2 regions of the Facklamia sp. HMSC062C11 genome follow, and region 1 is predicted to be linked to the other one. Evidence: predicted binding sites of a transcription regulator. Region 1 holds the regulator's gene; the other holds the start of a gene.
What was found. The regulator NrdR, encoded in region 1, represses ribonucleotide reductase genes. The targets are predictions, from matches to a motif close to ACACNATATATNGTGT.
Positions count from the first base shown of each region.

Region 2: the regulator NrdR is predicted to act here: its motif matches at 7,133-7,148, upstream of nrdD (anaerobic ribonucleoside-triphosphate reductase).

Region 1 is NZ_KV802380.1:64,607-75,530, reverse strand. Features, by position in the region: gene dnaI (primosomal protein DnaI) at 1-428, opposite strand, end outside; gene HMPREF2758_RS01420 (DnaD domain protein) at 429-1,868, opposite strand; gene nrdR (transcriptional regulator NrdR) at 1,865-2,368, opposite strand; gene coaE (dephospho-CoA kinase) at 2,406-2,996, opposite strand; gene mutM (DNA-formamidopyrimidine glycosylase) at 2,996-3,847, opposite strand; gene HMPREF2758_RS01400 (YfhO family protein) at 3,840-6,512, opposite strand; gene HMPREF2758_RS01395 (glycosyltransferase PgfS) at 6,515-7,450, opposite strand; gene HMPREF2758_RS01390 (GtrA family protein) at 7,460-7,846, opposite strand; gene HMPREF2758_RS01385 (2,3-butanediol dehydrogenase) at 8,146-9,192, opposite strand; gene HMPREF2758_RS01380 (DmpA family aminopeptidase) at 9,491-10,534, shown strand; gene nhaC (Na+/H+ antiporter NhaC) at 10,546-10,924, shown strand, end outside.
Region 2 is NZ_KV802382.1:77,050-87,973, reverse strand. Features, by position in the region: gene HMPREF2758_RS02055 (acyltransferase family protein) at 1-1,472, shown strand, start outside; gene HMPREF2758_RS02050 (DUF1002 domain-containing protein) at 1,548-4,352, opposite strand; gene nrdG (anaerobic ribonucleoside-triphosphate reductase activating protein) at 4,466-5,047, opposite strand; gene nrdD (anaerobic ribonucleoside-triphosphate reductase) at 5,031-7,028, opposite strand; gene rho (transcription termination factor Rho) at 7,367-8,632, opposite strand; gene HMPREF2758_RS02030 (UDP-N-acetylglucosamine 1-carboxyvinyltransferase) at 8,653-9,927, opposite strand; gene HMPREF2758_RS02025 (hypothetical protein) at 9,965-10,777, opposite strand; gene rpoE (DNA-directed RNA polymerase subunit delta) at 10,917-10,924, opposite strand, start outside.

The sequences.
Region 1 (10,924 bases):
ACCGCTTCTAAAACTAGTCGTCTTTGTGGATTATTTATATCATATTTATCAAGTGACGCCTCCTGCACATCGCGTGACATCATTCGATTATCAATCAAGGATTTTTTGTAGAGCTGGCTTTGCCGTTCTTGATAGGCCCGTGTCGGCTCATAAGTAATATCAATATACCCTGCGTTCAAAAATAATTTAGGCTGAAACCCAGGGTTTTGACCCGGCTTTCCTGCAGCAAGTGCCTCACATTCTAACTTATATTCATTTAATTTCGACAAACTATTAACAATCATTTGAGTTGTTATCTCTTCTGGGTGTTCATTCAAAAACCGTTGAATGGGTTCAAAAGAAAGCAAAGATTGAAAAATCGCTTGACTCGATCCAGCTTGAGGCAAACGCTTCAACACCTGATCCATTACCTGTCCAATATTTTGCATCTATCTCCCCTCCTTTTTTAAAATCGCCTGTAGGCGCTGCCGAATCTCATCTTCTGATAGTTCAACCCCCGAATTCGTTTGCTTATCGGTCGATGGTGACTCTTCACTTCCATGCTTGTTAGGATCTGATGTAGCTAACCATGAAGGGAGTTTTTCCTGACGCTTAGACCGCCTTGAGTACTTATTAAATTTAGCAGTTCTAAAGTCATTTTTTGCTTGGTCTTTCTTCTTTTCCTGCGCTTTATGCAAGTAATCTAAAGTCTGGGCAGGATCCTTAAGACCAGCTTGTTGCCATTCATTAGCGATGCGATCAGACCACCCCTTCTCAAAGGTTGCCTTTTTCTCTAATGCAATCAGATAATAAATCAACATATTAATCACGCCATTAGACAGCGAAGAATTTTTTTGCAATTCTTTAACAAAATGATATTCAGAAGACGTCGCAAAGCCTCCTGCTGCTACTTTTACCCTTTGTAAAAATTCTTTTGGACTTAAACTTTGACAAAGAGTAACGATCTCCAATTCTTTATCTGAGAAATGAGGATAATTCGTTTTTAGCTGGGGATCAATAACCAAAGGTTGATCTTGAATAGTCAATTCTGGTTTTTTCCGCTCTTGCTTAAAGAAAACCTGCTTTTGTGCATATGTTTTTAAATCCACCAAGTTAATATGTCCTGAAATAGGATTTTGAGCTAAATAAGTTACCTGAGCCATCGCTGCTTCATCTAGTTGATAGAACTGACTCAAACTAGCTATTTGTAATAAAACAGCCTGAGTTAAATGATCCATGTTCATCGACTTGGTAGACAAAATCTGTAAATACAAATCAAAGTTAAAGGATAGATCTTGTAAACTCAAAGGATCTATCTGCAAACCTGATCGATCTTTAAAATCTAAGCCTTGAACAGCTTCTTGTATCTCTCCTAACCGATTACTTTGATTCCCCACGTGATAAACCGAGGAAAAATCAAGGGTCATGGGACGCCAACTGTCTTCTAAATCACTTTGATTAATCCACTGTTTGATCAGATTGAAGTAAGCCTGATCCCCAATCTGGTTAAACAAAGCCAGAGAAAGTTGAGGATCCTTAAAAAAACGTTCAGAAGACAAAGGCCATTTCAATTCATAAATAATGGTTTGCCGATCATGGTTCGAATGAGAAGATTGATCTCGATATGTCTCTAGCAAGCCTGCTCCTTCAAGGTTTACTCGTGCTTGATTGAAATCCTTAATCCCCACATTCATTTGACTGATTAACACTGCATGCAATTGACGCGTCGACCAATTAAGCGCCTCTAAGGGTTGATTCGCTAAGGTCAAATACAGACTCAAAGCTAGTCCTCCCATAAAAGGTTGATATAGCTGTGTTAACACTTGCAATTGGCTTGGCCCTAACTGATTTTGAGTCTTTACCCGATAAGCTTGATATGGATTAATCATTCATCTTCATCCTTCACAAGTTCTACAGGCGTTGTCGGGCTCTCCGTCTTTTTAGTATCTAAGGCTTCGAGTTCCTTAATGAACATCTCCTTCGATTGAAACTTACGATAGACAGAAGCAAATCGAATATAGGCCACTTCATCTAACTCTAACAATAAAGGCATCACATATTCACCGATTTGCTTACTTTCAATTTCTGATTGATTCTGTTCAATAATTTGTGTCTCAACTTGATTTACTAAGTCTTCCATCTGTTGACCCGTAATTGGTCGTTTTTCGGCCGACCGAACGATCCCTCTTAATAATTTATCGCGATTAAATTCCTCGCGCATCCCATCACGTTTAATCACTAATATTGGTCGTCGTTCAATACGTTCATAGGTATTAAAACGATAGCCACAAGCTAAACATTCACGACGGCGACGAATAGCATTCGCGGAGTCATCTGGTCTTGAATCAATCACTTTCAGCTGCGATTGATGACATTTTGGGCATTCCATCAAAGCCCCCCCTCTCTACTAACCCTTATAGAATCTATTATAACTTATTTATAAGCCCTTGTAAGGCTTGATTGACTTGATTTTTCATTTCTAAATAGCCATTTTGATTATTAATAACTCGGTCAGCTAACTGGCGCTTTTTTTCTAAGGGCCATTGACTATCGATTCGACTTTTGGCCTCCTGATAGGAATAGCCATTTCTCTTCATCAATCGTTCTAATTGACTCGCTTCATCCAACCAAACTAACCACACTTCATCATATAATTCTAATCGTCCGGATTCGTACAACAAAGGGACTTCCAAAAAACACAACTCTGCTTGAACTTCTGCCAACATTGCTTGCAGTCGTTCAAAAATATGCGGGTGCGTTAATTGGTTCAAAGTTTCCAAGGAGTTAGGATCACTAAATACGATTGAGGCTAATTGCCTCCGGTCAAGTTGACCACGATCGTCCACAATTCTATCACCAAAAGTATGACTTAAGGTCTCTAATAAAGGAGCTTGATTCATCAAGTCATGCGCAACCTGATCGCTATCAATAACGTGATAGCCAAGTTGTCTAAGGTAGGCCGCTACTGTGGATTTTCCTGATGCGATTCCACCTGTTATTCCAATAACGTAGGGCATTAATTTACTTCCCCCAATCTTTGACAATGCGGACAAAAATGAGTTCCTCTCTGAGCTAACTTTATTTTCTGAATCTCATGTCCACAACGAAGGCAAGCTTGTCCTTGTCGCTGGTAAACCTTCAACTGATCCTGATAATGTCCAGCCTCGCCTAAGGCATTTCGATAACTTCGAACTGAGGATCCACCAGCTTTTACTGCAGACTGAATCGTCTCAATAATCGCTTGATGCAACTGTATTATTTGATTGTTTCTTAAATCTTTTGCTCGCCTTGCCGGATGAATTCCAGCTTGATATAGACATTCATCAACATAGATGTTCCCTAAGCCAGCCACCAGACGCTGACTCAGTAAAGCCGGCTTAATCATTTGCTGTGACTTAGCTAAAGATTCTGTAAAATCCGGCAATAAAAAGCAATCCGCCGTGGGCTCTGGCCCTAACTTTTTATTCGCAAAAAATTCGGCCTCTTGACCCAATTCAAGTCGTTCAAAACGTCCAAATTTACGGACATCTTGATAAACCAACAATGATTGATCGGTAAAATAACATTTAAGATGAACATGAGCAGGCAAATCAGCCGAGTTGGCTTGCGGAAAAAAATGGAATTTTCCTTCCATTCTTAGATGAGACACCAAAATACCATCGTCCAAATAAAAGAGTAAGTACTTGCCACGGCGAGACACTTTTTGAATTGTTGAGCCTGCAAGACTAGCTTCAAACCCAGAGACTTCCTCTGGCGTTCTCGCATCAACAATTCGTGGCCATAATACTTGAATTTGTTCAATCGTTCGACCCGTCACTAAACGATCTAACCCTTGCCTAACAGCTTCAACTTCGGGTAATTCAGGCATGGTCTTCCTCCTTTTTAATCTGACGTGGTCTAATCTTTTCGCGATAAATTGAACAAATAATTAATGTAATAACTGAAATTATTGAAATACCCACCCCAAGGATAAGGCCCTTTGGAATAAAAGTTAATTCTACTTGGTGATTACCCCGATTGATTGGGAAAGCCAATAAGGCATCCCACGCTTTAATAGGTTGAACGCTTTGCCCATCTAGCTTAACTCGCCATCCCTCATCATAAGGAATCGATGTTAATAAATAATCGGAGTGATCAATATGGACTTGACCTGTGACATAATTAGAACCCCATTCGCTCACCTCTAGTCCCTCAGCTTGATGGGATTGAATCAAATCCTTAACTCGTTTAGCATCCATACGATATAGTTTCAATTGAGTTAGATCAAATTGGCGGTCTGCTTTTAAAGTAATTTTAAAAGATTGTTCAACCCCTTTTGCCCCTGAGGCCACATTGAAAACTTGATCGTTGGTAAATTTTGAACGATAAGCAAAGGATTGATCATTCAAGCTAAGAGTCACCTCATTAAGATAGGTCGATAAACTTCGCGGTATCTTAATAAAATAAGGATCATCTGTTTCAGGAGTGAAATGAAGGCTGATTTCACCGGTTTCACTTCCTTCTTTACGAGTATAGATTTGATGACCTTCAGCTGTCGTTCCAAAATTAACGTCCTGCGTTTGCCAATCAACCGGCACTTCTTCAAAGAAAGGATCAACACTTTGAGTCATCGTTTGAGCAATCAGGTTTTGATTCATAATCGGCTGATTATCTAATAAATTTAGACGAACCGTTGCTTCGTTTACCCCATAAGCAATGGGTAAACTATCCGGCACTTGATAAAGGGTAAAGCGATCCGTTTTCCCAATTTCATGATCTTGACTGACTAAATCAAAGCGAGTTACATCAGTCGGAAAAACGTATGTTTGGTCAATGATCGCCTGATCATCCGAATAAAAAGGCTCATTTTGAATCAAATACTTTACGGAAAGCAAAGCATCCGTTAAAGGCGTACCATAGTAATAGATTGCGGCATCGACACCTGAATTTCCTAAACGTTCAAACAGATCGCGAGTCGCCCCCTCTAGAGATGATGAAAAGTTAGTTAAGCCTGGATAATTAAAGGTCATAGGATCATTCTTAGACCGATAAAAAGTCTTGCTAATCCGATAAAAATCATGTTGATCTGGACGGACTTGGTCGACTGCCTGGCCAATTGTGGCCAAAGCATTTTGGAACTTGTAGGCATTATTATGATTAATATCTTCCTGTGAAAAATAGGCGTTAGCCCCTAACTCTGAAAAAGTCAATATAAGAACTAGTCCCCATTTTAAAAACTCATTTGAAAAGTAATAAAGACCGACCATCATAATTCCAGCAATCAAAGCAGACAGTTGAATCTGGATCGGCGATAAGAATGAATAATCACCGGCCATGACAATAACCATCACCATAAACCAAGCTCCTAGCCCCGTCATCACTTGCCAATCCTTAACACGACTCCGTTTTAGTCCTTGAAAAGCTAGAATCAGGAGATAGAATATAAGGATCCAAGAGAAACGATAAAAGAAGCCCGCAGGGTTTTGACCCATGTGCCATATTTTACTGGTCCACTCATGACAAATTGATAAGAAAAAGATTAACAGAACGATTGCTGAGCCTGCTTTTTGCTTCCATGATCTTTCTTTTTGTGTAAAATAACAAAACACACCTATTAATCCTAAGGATCCCATATATAGATTAGGTAGGTTAGGACCCGCTGACCAAGAATCATTGTCAAAAGCCCCTATCATGTATTTGGCTAAAATATCTAAAGGATTAATCTGAAAATGCCAATCAAAAACCATTGAAGAGGAAAGTGCTCCTTTAGAAAAAACTAAGTTATAGATATTAGGAATAAGAATGAATCCTGTAAGTCCAATAGCTAATAAAGAAAAAGCTGCTAATTGAAGAATTTTGATCAAAGATTCCCGATAAAAATTAATTTGAGGTTTTTGGACATGATTAACCCATAAGTAATAAAAAGTATAGATCGCGATAAAAATGCTAATCATATAAGCCATATAGTATTGGATCAAAAAAGTTAGCGCCAATAAAATGATATATTGTTTGGGATTTTCCCCATCTAAAAAACGTTCTAAACCAACCATCACTAATGGCAGAAGCCATAAAGCATCCATAAAAATAGGGGTCATCTGATAAGAAACGGCAAAACCATTTAAAGCATAGGCTGTAGCAATCGCTATCGTTAAAAAGGGTTTTGTCACTCCCTGATGCCGTTTCATTAAATAATAAGTCATCGATAGAGCCATCGCTCCATAGCGCAACCACACGGAAAAGAAGACCGCATCAATCATTCGTTCAATTGGAAATAGTACGTAAAATAGATTAAAAGGACTTAATAAATAATAGGCCCAAGTCCCTACCATATTTCCTCCTAGAGACTTAGTAAAAGAATAAAATAAGGTTCCCCAATCTCCCGTATGGATAACACGTCTAAGCAAAATATACAGATCAATAAATTGCTGATTAAAGTCAATCGCTAAAAAAGACTTGACGCCAAAAGGGTAGAACCCATTAAAATACCAAGCCAACATCATCACAGCCAGAGTCACAAGAAAAGTACTCATATAAATTGAAATCTTTTTTTTCATGTTTATTTTTCCTCCTCAACATTAGTTTCTTGAATAATGTAATGGGGCCGACGTTTCACTTCATAAAAAATTTTCCCAATATATTCTCCTAAAATCCCAATTGAAACAAGCTGCACTCCACCAAAGAATACAATGGTAAAAATAGTCGTAAAATATCCCGAAACGGTTTGGTCCTTATTCACAAAATACATGACAAACAAATATAATATATACAGAATAAATAAACCAATACAAAATAAACCGAGTCCGAAAATTAAGCGTAACGGCTGATTTGAAAAAGATAAAATACCATCCAAAGCATAATTGAGAGATGATCTAAAAGACCACTTAGTTGTTCCAGCTTCACGCAATTCATTATCATACTCCACCACAGCTTCTTTAAAGCCGATCCATGCAAAAATCCCCTTGGAAAACCGATTATATTCAGGCATTCTTCGAATAGCTTCAACAGCCCGACGTGACAAGAGACGGAAATCCGATACTCCGTCCTTTAAATGCACTTCCATCATATGATTGGCTACTTTATAAAATGAATGGGCAAAAAATGTTGTAATTGCCTTTTCGCCTTTACGGTTACGCTTTGCCGAAACTAAGTCGTATCCTTCCTGGAATTTTTCGAGCATAGGTTGGATCAGATAAGGGGGGTTTTGTAGATCGCCATCCATAATAATTACACAATCACCAGTCATATGATCTAGCCCAGCTAGTAGTCCAGCTTCTTTCCCAAAATTACGACTAAAGGAATAATAACGAACCCGACTGTCCGCTTGAGCAATCGACCGCATTAAAGGCAAAGTCTGATCATTTGACCCGTCATCAATATACACAAATTCAAAATCGTAGTCCGATAACTGATTGACATAGTCTGATAGCACTTGATGCATTTTTTCAATCATTTCCTCTTCATTATAAAAAGGGACTAATATACTGACTTTCATGGTCTCCTCCTATGCTTCAAAATATATTTTTCGTGACACAAAATTAAAGATCATGACCACGACACCGACTAAAACCTTCGATAACATGACATCAAAATTTAAATAGTCAACAAAGAATGCCAAACCAACCACCGTAATAATCAAACCAACGAGACTCAAAACAAAAAAAGCTATAATTTCTTTGTGACGACTCGTCGCATCAAACTTGGAAATAAAAACAAAACGCATACTCATCGCATAATTATAAAAAGTCGCTAAAATAAAAGCTAGCGTTGCCGCTATGAGATGGTTTACTCCCCAAAGATAGTTCAAGACATATAGAATCCCCATATCTAAAAGAGTAGCTGTTCCGCCAACTAATACAAAGCGAAAAATTTGTTTCATTAAATTATTCATAATTTAGCTCCTTACTATCCAATGACTCCATTATATCGTAAAAATTTATATTAAGCATTGCAAGTCTACAATCTAGCTAATGAAGAAATAACTTAAAATATTCATACAATGATCATCAATTGAAGTGAAGCTAACCCATCACTATTCATTCAACTGGGAACTAAATGCGATTCAAAAAAAGAACCAAGCCATTTAAATGGCTTGGTTCTCGATATGGAAATTTCCAATCATATATCTATTTCTGACTTTATAATCGCTCGGTAATTGCAACTAATACAAAGTACAAATAGTTAACTTTATTATTTTGGTGAGACAAGGATCTTAACTTGAGACTTATCTTGGGTCAAAGCTTCAAACCCTTGTTCAACGATATCTTCTACTTTAATCTTTTGTGTGACTAATTTATCAGCAGGGAAGTAACCATTCTCCATTAATTCTAAGACCTTAGGGAACACATGACGATAGCCAATAATTCCCTTCATTGTTTTTTCTCCAATCGCAAATTCATTAGGATGAATACTGGCTTCTTTTTCCCAAATAGAGACAATCATCACTTCACCCGCTTTACGTACACTAGCAAGAGCTTGCTTCAAGACAACAGGTACACCTGTTACTTCATAAGCAACATCAACGCCACCATCCGTTAATTCCATAATCGCTTCAACCATATCTTGGTCAGCTTTTGGACGAACGACAACTGCACCTAATTCTTCTGCTTTTTCTTGGCGTTCCGTTGATAATTCAACTGCATAAATCTTAGAGGCGCCGGCAGCTTTTAGGGCTTCAATCACTAATAAGCCAATCGGACCACATCCAAAAACAACCGCTGTATCACCCGCTTTAATAGCAGATTGACGAACCGCATAAAGAGCAACAGCAGCTGGCTCAGTTAAAGCCGCTTGCTCATAAGATAACCCTTCTGGGATTATGTGCGCTAATTGTTCATCAACCACACAATACTCAGCAAAACCACCATCTGCTGCTAAACCAACAAAATTTAAATCAGGGTCTAGATTATAATCACCAATTAACCCATTGTGTGCAATGATCGGCTCGATCACAACACGATCGCCTACTTTGACACGATCCACCTTGTCTCCTACTTCAACCACTTCCCCACAAAACTCATGTCCTAATGTTACAGGAGCCTTAATTCCTGAAATAGGGTGAGGTTGATCTTGAGGAATGAAAATAGGTCCTGCTAAGTATTCATGCAAATCCGTACCACAAATCCCTGTATATTTAATCGCCAATTTAATTTCTTTTTCTTTCGGACTAGGAACCTCTACTTCTTCAATCCGAACATCTTTCGCACCATACCATCTTGCTGCTTGCATTTTCGCCATGCAACCACTCCTTTCAATGTTATCTCTAGTTTATAAAGCGCGATTACTTGCGTCAAATAATCCGCCTTGAAAATATATTGTAAATATTAATAAAAGTTTTAGTCAGCTCCTATCTTTTGAGATGAAGTCGTTAATTATCGCTCCAATAATCATTTTGTATCTATTAAAAAAAATAATAAATGTCTGACAACTATAATTAGATGAGCTGGATCTCCTTTTTCTAGGATTACTTAACTAGATTTCCTTATATTTATTGACTTTGCTATAATAGGAAAAATAGAAAGGAGTTTGATAATCGATGACGATTACTCTACCTAAAATTGGCCATCTCAATCCCGGCCCATATAATAAAATAACCGATGTCCCCGGCGTTAGAGTGGGCCATGTCACACTCAACGAAGGAGAAATTCAAACAGGGGTCACCGCAATCATCCCTGGTCCAGGTAATGCCTTCTTAAATAAGTTTCCTGCTGCAACCCATGTCATTAACGGCTTTGGAAAGTCAGTCGGCTTAGTTCAAATTGATGAACTGGGCTCACTAGAAAGTCCGATCATTCTATCCAATACTTTTGCCGTCGGAACTTGCCTCAATGCAGCGATTCGTTATAACTTGAATCAAAATCCTTGTATAGCGGATACGACCGGAACCATTAACCAAGTCGTTTTAGAATGCAATGACCAAAAACTTAATAATATCCGCTCAATGCCAATTCAAGAAAAACACGTTTTACAAGCCTTAGAAGAGGCACACTTTGGTTTTCCAGAAGGGGCTGTTGGTGCCGGTCGCGGCATGAAATGTCATGACCTTAAAGGAGGCATTGGATCTGCCTCAAGACAAATCCAGGTCGATGGTAAAAATTATATCCTGGGTGCTCTGTGTTTAACCAACCACGGCAAGTATGAAGATCTGGTCATCAATCATCAACCGATTGGTCAAGAGATTCCGAGACCCCACGATCCATCTAAAGATCAAGGGTCAGTCATCACACTTCTGGCTACCGATTTACCCTTATCAAGTCGTCAACTAAAACGGCTGGCCAAACGCGCTGTAGTAGGACTTTCTCAGTCAGGTTCTTTAATCACTAATGGAAGTGGCGAAATCGTTCTCGCCTATTCTACAGCCAATCGCATCCCCCATGAGAGTGGTCAATCCCTACATCAAATAACCGTCTTTGCGGATGACCGGCTTGACCAAGTCTTTCGAGCTGTAAAAGAGTCCGTCGAAGAAGCTGTTATCCATTCTTTGCTTTATGCCGAAAGTGTCACTGGCTATCGTAACTATCATTTAACAAGTTTAGCAGAAATTTTACCGATGGATTATTTTTCAACAACTAAACTCTAAAGGAGCTTATTATGAACGAAACAAAAACACAACTTCCAAAAAAGGACCCTAGCTTTGCTTATGCTAGTCTAGTCTTAGTGACCATCGCCATTATTATGGTCTGTGGCATTCGAATCTTCCAAGCCCCCCTAGCTGTAGTCATGTTTCTATCTTGGCTTATTGTCAATTTCTTCGCTCATTTTTTAGGTTATACCTATCCCGAGCTAGAAACCATTGCCATTGATACTATCCGCAACTCAATCCAAGCGGTCATCATCATGCTAGGAGTTGGCGTCTTAATCTCCGCCTGGATCGCTGCCGGAACTGTACCGACTATCATCTATTATGGTTTATCTTTGATTAACCCCTCCTATTTTCTTGTTGCAACCCTTTTGATCTGTGCATTAACCT
Region 2 (10,924 bases), on a different contig from region 1:
ATACTGATCCATCAAATGTTTATTATGGTCTCTTTACACGTTACGGTTCATTCGCCACTGGGATTTTCGCATATTTTCTATTTCCAGAACTCAATAAATTATTCCGTCATCTATCCTCGCGAAAAAGCACTATTTTCATCACCCTAATCGGGACGATCGCCCTCTTCGATATGCTCTTGATGACTTTCAGCCTAAATGATAATCATCCTTGGACTTATCAAATGGGCCTAGCTTATTTTGATCTTTTAACATTGGTCTTTTTATTTGCTAATCAACGTTCTAACAAGTTTTTTGAATCAACCATCGGAAATCCTGGTCTGACATATATTGGCAAAGCCTCATACTCTTTCTACCTTTGCTACTATCCGATAACCGTCCTGGCTTTTAGTTTATTGAGGCTCTTTCAAGGGCAAGTTCTTTTATTGAAAATCATCTGCTTTATCAGCATTTTTATGATAGGTAGCCTATTTTATTACTTCATTGAATCCAAGCGTTTTACCTATTTATTTGGTAATGATTTATCCTGGATACAAGATCTTAAGACTTTTGGCTCCTTCTATACCGGAACACCTGGGCTACTCACCTTAGCTCGTAGTTTTATTTTTTGGGGGCTGTGTATGGCGTTGGGCTACGGCATTGCGATCTCTAAAAATGATAAACCTTTAGCCTTATTCCAATTAGAATATGGCAACTACCAAGCCGATCCAAGCCCCTTGAACTTTTATTATCCCTATGATCATTCCGCTAAAAACCTAAAAGACTATCTTAGTCAAGTTGATAAGACGTTAGGAACCCATTTCATTCTTCCTGTGCAAACAAGGGAAAGTCCAGTTGAGCTAGCCTTAAAAGAGGATCCGCGTCAACGAATAGATTTTGCTAGCTTAGATATTTCAGAAGAAAATCAAGCAATTATCGATGAGTTAGCTGTTTTTAATCCGATTATTGCAGAGGCCTTAACACCCCTTCAACAAGTCTATGCTCTGGAAGCAAAAGTGACCCTCTTTGGGGACTCATTAGCCAAGTTGAATGGTCCAGCTTTTGTGAATCTCTTCCGGTCCTCAAATTTCTTTGGTTATGTATCGATGCAAGTATGGGATGCCGATGAAAAGTTGGCTCAATTAATCCAAGAAGGTGTTGTCAATGATACGTTAGTCATTAATATTGGTACCAATGCCGGATTAGACGAGGAAGGGATTAGTGACTTAATTAAAGTTGCTGGCGATCGTCAGATCTACCTGGTTACAACGAACTCTGCTGTCGAGCACCTTAAACAGGTCAATGATATCATTGAGTGGGCTAGTCAAACCTATCCAAATATTCATGTGATTGATTGGCATGCTATCGCTCAAGGTCATCCTGAATATTATGATATTGATGACATCCATCTATCGATTGAGGGAATGGAGTACTTCGTTAGTTTAGTCGCTAAAGATCTTTACCAAGATAACTTTATTAATAATATAACTCCCTAAACTTTATCTTGCTTCACTCAAAAAGCCGAGTCATAACTTTTTATGACTCGGCTTTTTCAATTAATAGATTCAATTTTAGTTAAATAGCGGATACTCCAACATCACATCTGACTCATCAGGAGAAACATTTCCCGCAAAGTTCGGCGTCACTAAGGTCAATTTACCTTGGCGATTAATAAATAAATAGAAATCATTCGAATAGCCTGCATCCTCTCGGATTCCTAAAAGATTAATTCGTGTATCAACCTGAACAGTCCGTATTCCTGATTGATCTGCAGAAAAAATTCGAATTTCTTTAGATGGAATTGATTGAAGTTGGTAGCTGTAGTTTTCACCTTGATTAAAAGGCATCTGACGAAGGTCATCATAATCAAATGGGTTCGCCGAAGTATCTTCTAGGCTATGTAAAAAGATCTCACTTTGAGTAAGGAAAATTCCTTGAGGCACATTCATTCCTTGTAGGAAGAAAGTTAATTCACCACTAGCTTGCTCTGCCAGTGATTGAGTCAACAATTCCATACTTGGCGTCATTTGTTGCTCACCCATTGAATCTTCTTCCTGGTCTTCGGTAGCTGCTTCTGATACATCCTGACTAGACTCAATTGGATCCGTTTGAACATCACTGTCTCCTGAATCAGCTTCCGATAAGTCATCCGACGAGTCCTCAACTTGTTCCTGACCAGTTTCCTGGGATGGCGTAGAATCCTCTGTTTCCTCTTGAACGGCTAACCCATTGAGTACATCAACCATAGCTCGAGAAAATTTTTCTGACAAATCAGCATTTTGACTGTCTGCAAAGGCAAGCGCATTACCCTGATTAACCAAGATATGAGCTTCACCATTGAGATATCCCAAAAGATAAACATGAGGGTCTTCTGGATTACTATCCATATCAGATCGCACCGACACAACGTAAAAGACATCCGCTTGAGGGGTCTGATCAACTCGATCAATTGCAACCGTTAGATTGGATCCATTTATAGGTAGCGAGATCCCATCTAAACCTTGTGCCAGAACTAACCCATTGAAATCCCCTTGCCTAGTATCACCATATTCTAAATAGGATTGACCCATGGCCTTTGACCATTCATTATAGAAATACTCATCAAATTCCTGGCGAGCTTGCCCAGCAAATCGACTCTGACCCAAAGGATCACTCGGTAATACGGGGTCTACTTCTTCCGTATTCTCACTCGTCGTATCCTCGCTTGACTCATCGCTTGTTTCAACCGCTTCTTCAGAAGAGGCTTCTTCCTCATCTGTTGAGCTAGTATTTTCTTGGCTAGAGGCTTCCTCTTGTATCATTTCTTGGCTTGACTCTTGACCGAGAATCAGAGTCGTTTCCTGATCTTCTGCCTCTCTTGACTCTTCCATTGTCTGCAATTGATAATCAGCTGGAATCGGTGCTTTAACTGAGTGATCCTCTACTTCAACACCATACTCTCCTTTAAAGTCATAGACGGGAATAAGTGTCTCATTCGTTGAAAGATCTTTCACAGATAAATCCTCTTCGCTCTTAAATTCAACCTGATACTCTCCAATAGAACCCTCCTGATCCGGATTAACGGATAATATCGCTAAATCTATCTTGTTATCTGATTGACGCTTTAATTGATAATTATAAGCCTCTGGCGCATACCCTGTCGCAAAAGCGATTGCTTGAACCAATTGACTCATTGCAGGATTATCATGGATTTGACGAGCTTGATCCAAAGTCCTTAACCATTTTACTTTTAACGATTCCTGACTATCCTTATTCTCTGGAAGTCCTGCTAGGACTTGATAGCAGAGCGCTCGAATATAATTAAGTGCCTCGTACTCTTCTTGACTCAACGGAGCTTGGAGCTTCTCTACAATAAATGTATGCGAGTACACTGATTGACAAGCTTGAGTATCCCCTGCCTTTAATTGGACCATTAGATGATCTAACAAAGCTGGAATAATCGGATGATAACGATCAGCATCCTGATAATCCGGCAACTTAAGCTGCAAGGCTTGCTCAACCGTTAAACTTCCCTCTTGATTGGTTAAAATTTCTTCCCAACCCGACCCAATCACAGATACTTGTAATTGATCAATCGTCTCTTTACGTCTTGCAGCATCCGTTTCGGCAAAGTCCTGTGCAAATTTTAATAATTCTTGTAATAAATCATTGTTCAAACGATGATCCACTTTAGCTGCTTGAAGTTGATTCATTACAATCAGAGATATTTGATCTGCATTAATCGTAGTATTGTTAGTAATCTGATTAACAATATCAATCTTAATATGAGAAATAATCTGGTTAATCTGATAATTATTGATCTGGGTAATATTTTGGATATTTTGAACAACTTTTATTTCTTTACCTGCCACATCTACATCGTGATTGTCAATCTTTTGTCCTGTTTTTTCAAGCAAGGCATACACACCCACTAGGGCTCCTTCACCAGTTACTTGTATCGGTGTGGCAATTCTTATTAGAACATCTTTAGCCCCCGAAGTGATGGCAGCATTTTGATAAGTCGTTGGTGTCACCATCGTAATATTTTGAGGGGTGACTACTTGAATTTGTACGCCATAGCCAGGTGCTTGTGGAATAATGAAAGCTGAAGAATAGACACCCGTTGCTGAATTCGATCCATCCCGAAGATAACGATTAATCGTATTTCCATCAATTCGTAATGTTTGATTGGTTGGGGTATTCACTGCCCCCAAGTATTGACGCGTCATCGTTTCTTGGTCTGGAGACAAGGTAGCCCCTAAAGATAAAAGTTCTTTTGATTCTTTAGCCAAGACTCGTGGCATGTCTGCACTAAAACTCGTTAGTAATGGTGTCATACTAGGAAAAAGCAGCATCAAGCTAGCACCCGCTAACATAACTTTTAATTGTTTTTTCATGGTAATCCCCTTCCTCCTTAATTAGTTATTTCTATTATACCTAATTATAAAGCGGTATCAATGTCATTAAAATAAAAAGGCCGGTTCATTATCCGACCTCTTTAAAACGATTACTAATCATCAATATAGAGAACCACCCTACCTTGACGATAAGTTTCTTTAACATCAATAATGCGTTGATTACGGCTTCCTCGAAAAGCCTTGGTTAAATCCATTTCAGCTAATAAAAACCGCCCATCAACTAAGACATCGACCATCTCTAAAAGAACTAACTTATCCCTAGACTCTTCTTGCAACTCTTCGAAAGTATAACCTGTCCAGGACCAAATATCCTTACTCTGTCCAAAACGTTGACGCACTTTTTGACATAAGGGCACAAGCACATTGGTATTCAAGAACGGCTCGCCCCCTAACAGCGTTAATCCCTGACAATAAGGTGCTGACAAATCATTCAATATCTGCTCCTCTAATTCAGGCGTATAATCAATCCCATAATTAAAATTTTGCGCCGCCGCATTATAACATCCTGGGCAAGCAAACAAACACCCCGAAACGTAGATAGAACAACGAACGCCCTCTCCATCTACAAAGTTATAAGGTTTATAATCTGCAATTTTACCTTTTGACCAATCCTTGGCCAACCATTCCTTTGGGCGAGGATTTTTTGGTAATTGTGAATTATCCCTTGTGGTCAAAGGTCTCACCCTCTTGATTTTCAATTTTTATACGAGCTAATCGATGCTGATCAGCATCTACTAAAGATGATCCATGCATGTTTTTTACACGAGCATTGATTTCCTTTTGACGGCCTTCAATATAAGGACGTTTCATCGGATTGCCTAAATAACCGCAAGTACGCTTTACCACATCACAAGTATCTGGATTTCGATTTCCACACTCTGGACACTCAAAGCCTTTAGCCGTCGCCTTAAATTCACCGTCAAAGCCACACTCATAGCAATGATCAATTACGGCATTAGTCCCTAAGTATCCTACATAATCATAAGCAAAATCCCATACTGCCTCTAAAGCTTTAGGGTTTTGCTTAATATTAGGGTACTCCGCATATTGAATAAATCCACCCGTTGAATAATGAGAATAAGGCGCTTCGAAGGTTAATTTTTCAAAAGGGGTCCAATCTTTTCGTACATCTAAATGGAAGGAGTTATTATAGTACCCCTTATCAGTAATCCCCTCAATCGCTCCAAATTTTGCCTTATCCAACCTACAAAATCGATCCGTTAAGGATTCACTAGGCGTCCCATAAACCGAAAAATGATAGCCATATTCATCCCCCCACGCATCTGTATGTGCTTTGAGGTTCTTCATTACATCTAAGGTAAACTGACGTGCTGTTTCATCCGATTCCCAATCAGGACCAAAAAACACACTCCCCACCTCATATAAACCGATATAGCCTAACGAAATCGTGGCTCGGCGATGATTAAATAACTGATCTACATCTTCCCCGTCTTTAAGGCGTTTCCCAAAAGCTCCAAACTCATAAAGAATTGGCGCATTTTCAGGTTTTGCTTCCTTAACCCGTTTAATTCGATACAAAAGGGCCGTTTTAGCGATGCTTAAACGTTCCTCAAGAATCTCCCAAAAAAGATCCTTATCACCTTTTGACTCCAAGGCAATCCGCGGTAAATTTAAAGTCACCACCCCTAAATTCATTCGACCTGCATTCACCGCTTTTCCAGTCTCTGGATCTACCCATTTTTGAGGAAAAGAACGGCATCCCATACTCGTCTTAACATCTCCAGTAATCTCTGTTAATACTTTTGCTGAGATCACATCCGGATACATCCGCTTAGTGGAACATTCAACCGCTAATTGTTTGATATCATAGTTTGGATCTTCAGATTTGAGGTTAATACCATCCTGTAAAATAAAGACTAATTTAGGAAAGATCGCTGTACGTTTATCTTTTCCCAAGCCCGCAATGCGAATTTCAAGCATGGCTTTTTGAATTTCTCGAGCATACCATGAAGTACCTAGCCCAAAACCGAAAGTAACAAAAGGGGTTTGTCCGTTGGAAGTATACAGAGTATTCACTTCATATTCCATACTTTGACAAGCGTCATGAATTTCCTTAGCGGTGAGCTCTTTAGCATATGCTTCTTGTTTGGCAGGGTCTTCAATCCATTTTTGAGCCTTTTTAAAGTGCTTTTGATAAGAGATTTCAGCATAAGGAGCCAACACTTCATCGATTCGATCAATGGATGTTCCTCCAAACTGACTGGACGCAACATTGGCAATAACCTGGCTCACTAAAGCCGCTGCCGTTTGAATGGATTTAGGGCTCTCCACTTTGGCGTTCCCAATCTCAAAGCCATTTTTCAGCATACCTTCTATATCTACTAAACAGCAATTTGTCATTGGCATATAGGGTGAATAATCTAAATCATGAAAATGAATATCTCCCTTAAGATGTGCAAAAGCAACAGACTTAGGCATCATTTTTAACCCAACCGCTTTAGCAACACTTCCAGCCGTTAAATCCCTTTGTGTATTAAATACATTGGCATCTTTATTTGCGTTTTCATTAATGACGCGCTGATCTTTATTAATTAATTGTTCCATAGCTTTTTCTAAGCTTGTCGCATTGGTATAAGCTTGATGCATTTCCTGATTCATCCCAGTAAATTGCCATCGATATCTTGTCGTTTCCATGACTTTCATTCCTTTCAAAAAGGAACAGCATACGATTTAGACCATTCCTCATCACTAAAATAAATATAAAAAAACACAATATTTAGTAGATACTTATTATTTCATCACTACATATAGTATCATATCAGATGCAAATGGATTTTCAAGGGATATTTTGCCTTGTTCAAATTTGAGGAGTCACAAAGCCAATGACATCCACCTTTCCTTATTCAAATTTATTTTTTTCACAAACCCAATCAAAAAGGCCATGGCACTCGACCACAGCCTTTAAAAACTTTTTCTTCTAACACTCACTTCAAGAAGGAGGGGCAGATTAAGCTATATAGATCATTATTCATCTATTTTGGAAGCATCTTCTCTAGGGCTTGTAAAAAGGAAATTTGATCTTCTGATCGACTTAAAAGCTGAATCAGCTGGTCGGTTATCTCTAAAGTTTCTCTACCTAATCCCTTTCGTAACCGCCAAATTAAATCCAACGTATGGTCATCCATCAAGTACTCTTCTCGCCTTGTAGACGAGTTTTTAATATCTAAAGCAGGAAAAATACGCCGATTAGCTAACTCACGTGACAAGTGCAATTCCATATTCCCTGTCCCTTTAAATTCTTCATAGATAATCTCATCCATTCGTGAGCCAGTATCCACCAATGCCGTAGCGAGGATCGTTAAAGATCCACCATTCTCAATATTACGAGCTGAACCAAAAAAACGCTTAGGAAAGTAAAAGGCAGCTGGATCAAAACCACCTGTAAGTGTTCGTCCAGAAGGCTTAACCACCAAATTATATGCTCTTGCCAAACGAGTAATCGAATCTAATAAAATGACGACATCCTCACCACTCTCAACAAGCCTTTGGGCATGTGCCAACAATAGCGAGGCTACCCGAATATGATTGCTTGGTGTTTGATCAAAAGTAGATGCAACCACTTCGCCTTCAACAAACCGTTCAAAATCGGTTACTTCTTCAGGTCTTTCATCAATTAGTAGGACGAATAAATGGGTCTTAGGATAATTATGACGAATCCCTCGAGCAATTTCCTTTAACAGAGTTGTTTTCCCTGCTTTTGGTGGAGCCACTATCATCCCCCTTTGACCAAAACCAACTGGAGAGATAAGGTCGATTAAACGGTTGGATAAAACCTCTTGGGCATAGGATAAATGTAACGGTCGATCAGGATATATGGGTGTCAGCGAAGCAAAATGATCACGGTGAACCATTTTTTCCGGATTTTGACCGTTAACAGCAGATATTTGCATCAACCCACTATAACGCTCATTTTCTTTCGGCGGCCTAGCTGGACCCGAAATTCGATCGCCATTTCGTAAGGAAAAGCGACGTATTTGTGAATCCGAAATGTAAATATCCTCACTAGAAGGTGAAAAATTAATGGGCCGAATAAACGATAAGGAATTTTGATCTCTGGATAAATCTAGGATTCCTTCAACTTTAAAAAATCCTTGCTTTTCTTCTTGATGCCGCATTACTGCTAAAGCTAATTCCTTTTTGGATAAATTCGAAAAATCGGGAACACCGAGTTCCCGAGCATACGCATAAAGCTGTTTTACTTCTTGCTTTAATAAGGTTTCTAACGAAAAATCATTCATACGCATTCATTGATCCCTTGCTAATCTTCCACTTGATCATCATCAATCATTTGGATATCCGCTCCAATGGCTTGAAGTTTTTCAATAATATTAGAATAGCCACGTAAAATATTATCAACGCCAGTAATAACTGTCTCACCCTGAGCCATCAATCCCGCTATAAATAAACAGGCTCCCGCACGTAAATCACTGGCCTTTACCTGAGCCCCTGTTAATTGAGTAGGACCTTCAACGCGAATAATATCACCATCGACCTTGATATTGGCTCCCATTCGATTCAGTTCTGGAATATGTTTGATACGTTGTGGATAAATCGTATCTGTAATTGTCCCCTTTCCAATTGCCTTCGTTAATACAGGGGTTAAAGGTTGTTGTAAGTCTGTCGCGAAACCAGGATAAGGTTGAGTTTTCAGAGAAACCATCTTTAAATCATCAGAATGATGCACCAAAATAGAATCTTCACTGATCTCCATGCGAGCACCCATCTCGTCCAACTTAGCAATAAAACTTTCAATATGTTCAAAAATAACATTATTAATTCGAACTTCTTGACCAATCGCAACTGCCATTGCAAGGTAGGTACCAGCTTCAATCCGATCTGGGATAATCGTATGTGAAGTGCCTGTCAGATGATCCACACCTTCAATTCGAATAACCGAGGTCCCAGCTCCTCGAATCTTGGCTCCCATCTTATTTAATAAAGTCACTAGATCAATAATTTCAGGTTCTTTGGCTGCATTTTCAATCACTGTTTTTCCCTTGGCCTTCACAGCCGCTAAAATAGTGTTAATCGTTGCCCCCACCGAAACTACGTCCATATAGATTCGCGTTCCTTGTAAACCTTCTGACCCCGTTGTCAAGGTAATCACACCATATTCATCTTCTACCTGAGCACCTAACGAGCGAAAAGCCTTGATATGCTGATCAATTGGTCTTGGCCCTAAAAAACATCCTCCAGGAAGTCCAATTACCCCTTCTCCAAATTTTGAAAGAGTCGCTCCCATAAAATAGTAGGATGCCCGTAAACTTTGAATTTTTCCAGTCGGCATAGGAATTGATTGCATTTGTGTTGGATCAATTTTTAACACATTATTTTCAAAGGAAGTCTTAACCTTAAAATCATTTAGTATATCGATCAGTGAATGCACATCTTGAATATCTGGCACCCCTTCGAGAACAACTTCTGAGTCCGCTAGTATTGCTGCTGGCATTAAAGCCACAATTGAATTTTTGGCACCATTCACATTGATTTCACCAGTTAAAGGACGGCCACCACGTATTACTAATTTTTTCAAACTATTCACTCCTAAAAAATTATCGCAGATACTCTGCTTATTTATTAAACCCAAGCTGATATTCTTGTCGAATTGCTTTTTCAATCAATTTAAGACCTTGCCATTGCTTCATATCCTTTAAACCAGCTTTATTAGCTAGGCTAATTACATCATGATGGATCTCAGAGCTGTTTTTGCCAATACGGTGAAGCAACCATGCATCATCGACATGGATAAGCTCATGGGCCACAATATTCCGTGTATATTTTTCGATTTGTCGCATTGCTTTGGCTAAATCGACAATATGCCGATCTTGACTATTAGCTTCAATAATCTTCATTAAATGACTAGAAGATAGGTAATGGTCATAATTAAAATATTCACCATAGTATTTATTAAACGTAGCTTGAACTAAATTGGGATGCGACTCAATCTGATCTTGATTCCACCGAATTCCACGATAGATCGAACGCCCTTCCACAGTCTCTTTAAAGACTTCAATTAGGTATCGATCCAAATCAGCTAGAATATGTTCTTGGACTAATAAGCGAAATATATCCACCAATAAAGGGGTCAATTGCCTTAAATAATCATCATAAGCCCCAGATCTTAATTTCAATTCCATGGCTTGAACGCACCGATAAACGCGCTGTTGTAAAAAGCTAGGTGCCACTAAGAATGAAAAACCTAAATCCACAGCCCTCTTTTTGATACGGTCCAAATCCCCTATCAAATAGGCCTCCCGTAAATGTAGAAGATCCAACAAACGATCAGTAACTTCTACTTTTTCCTTAATGATCCATTCTTCAAAAGCGGGAAAGTACCGATGATTGAGTAAAAAGCTACCTATTGCTTGTACTGATTGATCCATAATCTGACCTCCTACTCGAAAGCTACTTATAGGCGTATTTTATCATAATCCCGATCGACATTCGACCCTTGAATCTACAAAAAAGAGGAGGCTGTGAGCTTATGCTACAGCCTCTATACATAATCCTTGAAAGAATATTCTATTCTT